2 linked regions of the Pelosinus sp. IPA-1 genome follow. The protein of the gene in region 2 interacts with the protein of the main gene of each other region in a pairwise test. Links are inferred from orthologs where the notes say so. Each region holds a gene or a part of one and is shown on either strand. Other genes may lie near its edges. The genes, in order: rlmB and tsaE.

Region 1 (3,191 bases), on a different replicon or contig from region 2:
ATAATTGATGGTAGAAGTTTCTCTTGCTCTTGCGTCCTAATTTCTATTTTTTCTTGTAAAGGCTGCTGTCCCAAAATACCTACTGTTAGTTTATTTCCTACTACTTCTGCCATAACAAGTAAAGGTCCAGGTGTATTATTGACAAATTTAAAATCCAAAGTACCAAATGCTACTGTAGCATCCCGCCCTAAGGGTACATAAGACAAAGGCTTTGAGTGGTTATACCTCTCCGTGATTTTTAGATTTGCCAAGATAGCCGCGTTATACAGGGTTGAGGATACTTGACATATACCGCCACCAACGCCTGGAACAAACTCCCCGTCGACAATTTCAAGAGCTTCCTTAAAGCCGTATTCCTTTTCTCGTGGACCAACTATCTCATTAAAAGAAAAAGCTTTACCCGACTCCAACATCGTTCCATTGGTTTTCCAAGCCGCCAACTGTATGTTAGCGGTACGATTGGTATCTTGCTTATTAAAAGTAGTCGTGTAACTACTCAAAATTTTCTTTATACCAGTAGATGCGATATCATCCACTGTTATTTTAGGATAGAGAATTTTTACTGGTAACGTAACAACGTTGTTATCTGATTTCTTAAAAGTCTCAAGGATAAGAGGCTCCAATGCATCTGACTCCAGACTATACCCCTGTTCTTGAGGAATGATGGTTCCTGCTACCATACTAAAAGTAGCATTACGAGCGGGACGTTCAATCGCCCCTCTCCATTCTTCAAACAGGTTATTCAATTTATCTTTATTATACTTGATGGCAAGAGAAATAGGATAGCCTTCCTGCAAACTTGTCCCAATTTTTTTTATTCTTTCCCACCAGGTTCCAGTCCGTCCGTAACGTAAAGCCTCATCCAAGGTAGTATCCACATCAATATCTAAATCAATGCTGCTGGCATCTACCTTCACTTTTGTTCCGTCATGATATACCATAATTGATTTATTATGATACTCTTTTCTCCATGTTGCTAATAATTCAGCTACTTCTTCTCGACTACGTCCACTAATATCTACCCCTTCTACAGCCACCCCTTTATATACATTAGGATAAAACGATATAAAAAGAAGCGAACCTAAAAAGCCTATTAGCACCATGCCAAGCGCGGTCATCCCTAACCACGTATTTTTCACTTATTTTTTCATCTCCCGTTGTCTGACAACCTCATATAATAATAAAGAACAAGCTACAGAGGCATTTAAGGAACTAATTTTGCCTAACATGGGAATGCGCACTACAAAATCGCAATGTTCTTTTGTTAGACGTCCCATGCCTTTGCCCTCATTCCCTACAACTACAACAATTGGTCCAGTCAAATCTGCATCATAGTAATTCTTTTCTCCGTCCATATCAGCCCCAACGATCCACATACCCGACTTTTTTAATTCTTCTAATGTTTGAGACACGTTTCCAATCCTAGCTACAGGTACATATTCTACAGCTCCAGCTGAAGTCTTGGCTACAGTGCTTGATAAAGGACAGCTGCGTCTTTTTGGCATTAGAACTCCATGTACTCCCGCAGCATCTGCCGTACGCAAAATAGCCCCTACGTTATGAGGATCTTCTAATTCATCTAACAAAACAAGAAAAGGTGTCTCCTCAGGCGCCGTCGCTTTGGATAAAATATCTTCTAATTCTGCATAATCTACTGGCGGTATGCTAGCTACCACTCCTTGGTGTTTTTTCCCTTCTGTCATTCCATCTAGCTTACTTATTTCTACCTCTTGTATTATCAGTCGTTTTTCACGTGCTAAGGCAATTACCTCACGAATAGAACCTTGTCTTTCTCCTTTTGCCACAAATATCTTATTGATTGGGCGACCACTTTTCAATGCCTCCATTACACTATTTCGTCCCATAATAAACTCTTCTGTTTCTGACATTCTGTTTCCCCTCTCTGTCACCAATTGATGACACTCTATTTTTCCCTTTTTCTCATAAGGTATGTATTAACACGTACTACTCTAACATCCGCCGACCTCTGCTTAAGTACATTTACTTAAAAATACGCTTTTATTTGGTCCTGCATTCTAGCGTTAAATCATATGAACCACAAAAACACAAAGGACACAAAGAGGCTTATACATTCTGTTACTCTTTGTGTACCGCGGCAGCGGTATTGTGTCTTTGTGGTTCAGCAAAATTTTAAGACTATTTTTTAGCACTACCTTGCATTGCAGCGAGACGACCACAAGTTAGTTCACCTTCACTGCAATAATTGCCAGTTATGCAAGTAGGACCTGCTTTTTTAAAAAGTAAAGGAGCAGCTTTTTTTACCTCAACTAACATCAGTTCTGCCAATCTTCTAATTTCCCATTGGGCCCTTGCACAACAACGAAGTTCAAAAAAGTGCAATAAGGTTCTAGCATTCATCGTTACAACGATTTTAGTTTCTGCAGCATTAGCCAAACAATATCTAGCGTCTTCTTTATGGACACCTAGGTCAACCAATTCATTATAGGTACTACGAATTTGTTGCATTAACTGTTCAAACTTCTCTTTAGCAACCTCATTCGATGCAATTGTCGGCGGCAGGATATATTCAAAATCATGTTCACTAACATAACGCTGGGATTGTTGGGAATAAGATGCAATCCGGTGACGAACCAATTGATGGGTTAGTACACGTGACACACCTTCTATGGCAAAAGTAAAACTTACGTGTTCTAATGTTGATAGATGTTCCATTTCGACAATTTTACTAACTAGCTTTTCTACTTGCGTGGTAGACATAGTTTCTACTAAATCTTCTGCCCCAACTGGCGAATAGCAAAGCCGGGCAGACATTGCCACCATCCTTTCTGGATCAGGAGTATGAGATATCATTTTTACTTTCATTTCTTCCCCCCGCTATCTTTAGCAGTCTTTGTCATTTCCCGGGAAATAACCGCAAATGCTTTTTCCACAAGTTCTGACAAACGCTCGTAATTTTTTCCTAAATACAGATAACCTAATAGTGCCTCAAAACCTGTACTGTTGCGATATTCAGCCACGGTGGCACTTTTCGGCACTGTTGATTTGGCATTTCGCCCACGTTTAACTATGCTCATTTCCTGCTCTGTCAGCCCACTCTCTAAAGACTGGAAAGCTACAGCTTGCATGGTAGCAGAAACGATTTTTGAGTCAAGTGTATGAAGTACTCTGACCTTATTTTGCTCATAAGATAATAGTGTCGTTCTTACGTA
Region 2 (3,232 bases):
AAGGCTTTGGCAACGGACACGCCAACCAGCAAAGCTCCGACTAAACCTGGACCATAAGTAACACCGATAGCTGAAATATCGTTAAATGTTACACCTGCGTCACGCAAAGCTTGGTCAACTACAGGAATCACATTTTCGATATGTTTACGAGAGGCAATCTCCGGAACTACCCCTCCATATTTTTGATGTACTGGTACTTGAGAGGAAATGACATTTGATAAAATTACACGCCCATCAGCCACTACGGCTGCGGATGTTTCGTCACAACTGGTTTCTAAAGCCAGTGTTAAACAAGGTTTGTGATTTTCTTGCATTTTTTCCAAAACAATGGCCTCCATCTTTTCTTCTATCTGACACAATCTAAAAGTATTGTCACACTTTTATTATCTGCTACATATTGTAAGTATCATCAATCACCCTATTAGCCACGCAAGTGGCTCTTTTTTTACGGGAAATCGCACCACATAATAATTGCATCTTCTTTTGTCTCAACATAGTAATTACGCCTTCTCCCTTGGGGCACAAAACCGAATTTCCCATACAGATTTTGAGCAACCTCATTTGATGCACGCACCTCTAGTGTCATTCGAAGGGCTCCCCGTTTTTTAGCATGCTCAATAAGAGCAGTCATTAACTGTTCTCCGAGTTTTCTCCCTCGATGTGTTGGTAAAACTGCCACATTGGTAACATGCGCTTCATCAACAATGAGCCACATACCCGCATATCCAATAATCTGACCTGCTTCAACCATTACTAAGTAATAGGATAAATCATTGTTTATTTCATTAACAAATCCCTCACGTGACCAAGGTGTAGTAAATGACTGCTGTTCCACAAAGAGTACACCATCAATATCTAAGGCATTCATACGTCTTATGGAAATTGAATTCATACTGTGATTCCATGACGACGTTCCCACAACACCTCAGCTTCTGAACGTCTAACATATACAGGTTCCAAATTCATAACATCATGCTGTATGCCTTGTGCTATTAATTTATGACCTAAGCCAGCCACGCTGCTTGCTCGTTGAATAATAATATGAGGTGCTGCTATTATTAAATTTTTCCCTATCTGCTTTATTTTTTCTCTATACATCACAGCGGATTCTCCAAGTAAAATAACGGGACGATCCAGCTGGCTTAATTTTTCCAATGCGTCATCTACATGGATTACAATTGCAGGTTCAATTTCCTTTAGCTCACCCTGCTGCCATTCAAATAATGCCTGGTATACATTGCCTTTTTGTGCGTCAAGCATAGGAGCTAAAATCACACCTGGTACTGGACAACCATAGGCCATCGCAGACAAAGTTGGCACCCCTACAAGAGGAATATTCAAAGCATAAGCCAGGGTTTTCGCCGTTGATAAACCAATTCTCAGGCCAGTAAAGGACCCTGGGCCAATACTAACAGCAACTGCTTTAATATCACTCTTTCCTACTTCTGCCATATCTAGTAGTTTGACTATATGAGGCATTAGTAATTCTGAGTGCGTTTTTTTTGTTTGTAATGTAATCTCTGCTAACAATGTATCATTTGTCGCCAAAGCGACACTGGATACTAAGGTAGCTGTGTCTAGGGCAAGAATGGGCATATCTGTTTCAGCTCCTCACAAATGTGTTCATAAGCAGTACCAAGAGCAGAAATACGAATCACCCGCTCATTTACCTTACCGCCATTATTTACAAAATCCGAATTTATTTCAATCCATAAATATTCGTCAGGCAATTGATCTGGGAATTTGTCTGGCCATTCGATAATGGAAAGACCATCACCCTCTGTGTATTCATAGAATCCAATATCATATAATTCTTCTGCATCCTCTAATCGATATAAATCAAAATGATATACAGGAAACTTGGCTTCATATACATTCAAAATAGTAAAAGTTGGACTATTTATGGCATCCTGTATATCTAATCCAGCTGCCAGTCCTTGTACCAATAGAGTTTTTCCTGCTCCTAAATCCCCTACTAAACATACTACCTGTCCCGCCGATAATACCTTTGCTAAACATTGCCCAAATGCAAAGGTTTCCTCAGGCGAGGTTGTTTTAAATTCTAACATAAGAAATTGTTCCTCCTAATTACCTCGCTTAACGGAAATGATTGTATCCCTTTGGTTCTAACAGAGTTTCTTTGCCATCCTCAGAAACAAGTCTCACCCCTTGCTGTTCTTCAACCACTTCACCAATAACCGTTAGGTTTAACCTATCACTACCTTGCGATAGTAATTTAAAATTCTCAGATGAAATGGTAAAGACTAGCTGATAATCTTCACCACCATACAAAGCATATTTAATCCCAGATTTATCCAATCTAGATGATGCATCTCTCAATTCAGAAGATAATGGAATCTTATCTTTATAGATTCTCATTCCTACCTGACTAGCTTTAGCAATCTCATTTACTTCACTTGCCAAACCATCACTAATATCATTCATGCTGGTTGTCCCGAAAGAGGCTAATTTTCCACCTGCTTCTACCTGAGGTAACGGTACTAAATGCTTTGTTACTAATGGCATAAAGAAATCGTACTTTTTCCATTCTTTTTTTTGCAAAAGATCTAATCCACAGCCTGAGTCACCAAGGGTGCCAGTCACTACAAGCAGCTCTCCCACACTGGCTCCTGATCGTTTTTGCAGTTTTTCTGGCGCTACTTCTCCCATTGCAGTTACATTAATAATGAGCCCTTGAGGGCTTGCTACAGTATCGCCACCCACAATATTAACGTTAAATTCCTCGCAAATTTCTTTCGCACCCTCATATAACGCAACGACAAAATCTACCGACAAATGCTTGGGTAAAGCAATCGATACAACTACATGTCTAGGGCTTCCGCCCATTGCAGCAATATCGCTTAAATTTACAGCGATGGCCTTATATCCTAGCTGCCGAGGGGTGGTTGTACGTAAGTCAAAGTGAACTTGCTCTACTAACATGTCTGTTGTTACTAATTGCAATTGACCAGGACTTGGCAAAAGGGCAGCTGCATCATCACCAATTCCTAACACAACATTCCCCTTATTTTTAATTGTATCTTTCTTTATTAGATCAATTAAGGCAAATTCCCCTAATTGCTTCAGCTCCATTTTAGTCACCACCCAACCAGTATAAATATATAACGATTCTGCTTAATAGTAAAAAATTCCTGCATCTTTTTATTATTCTCCCCGAATTTTAAAGCTTACCTATTATCATCACCATTTATCTAAGTTTTTAATGCACCAT

What was found.
Region 1: the proteins of tsaE (region 2) and rlmB interact in binary tests that used the Escherichia coli proteins (3 or more experiments, as listed by UniProt). The link is inferred for Pelosinus sp. IPA-1 from one-to-one orthologs.

Annotation. Positions count from the first base shown.
Region 1 is NZ_BSVC01000017.1:5,984-9,174, forward strand. Bases 15-2,872 are described here. They hold rlmB (23S rRNA (guanosine(2251)-2'-O)-methyltransferase RlmB), read right to left. Parts: upstream 1,890-2,872; coding sequence 1,140-1,889; downstream 15-1,139. Other genes in these bases: QSJ81_RS25020 (VanW family protein), read right to left, coding at 15-1,139; thyX (FAD-dependent thymidylate synthase), read right to left, coding at 2,158-2,844; QSJ81_RS25035 (Mini-ribonuclease 3), read right to left, coding at 2,841-2,872. Also shown: more of QSJ81_RS25020, read right to left, coding at 1-14; more of QSJ81_RS25035, read right to left, coding at 2,873-3,191. UniProt on the Escherichia coli protein: Specifically methylates the ribose of guanosine 2251 in 23S rRNA.
Region 2 is NZ_BSVC01000001.1:656,896-660,127, reverse strand. What follows is about bases 324-3,222. They hold tsaE (tRNA (adenosine(37)-N6)-threonylcarbamoyltransferase complex ATPase subunit type 1 TsaE), read right to left. Parts: upstream 2,070-3,222; coding sequence 1,578-2,069; downstream 324-1,577. Other genes in these bases: thiL (thiamine-phosphate kinase), read right to left, coding at 2,098-3,093; tsaB (tRNA (adenosine(37)-N6)-threonylcarbamoyltransferase complex dimerization subunit type 1 TsaB), read right to left, coding at 889-1,596; rimI (ribosomal protein S18-alanine N-acetyltransferase), read right to left, coding at 446-892. Outside these bases: tRNA (adenosine(37)-N6)-threonylcarbamoyltransferase complex transferase subunit TsaD, read right to left, coding at 1-314. UniProt on the Escherichia coli protein: Required for the formation of a threonylcarbamoyl group on adenosine at position 37 (t(6)A37) in tRNAs that read codons beginning with adenine.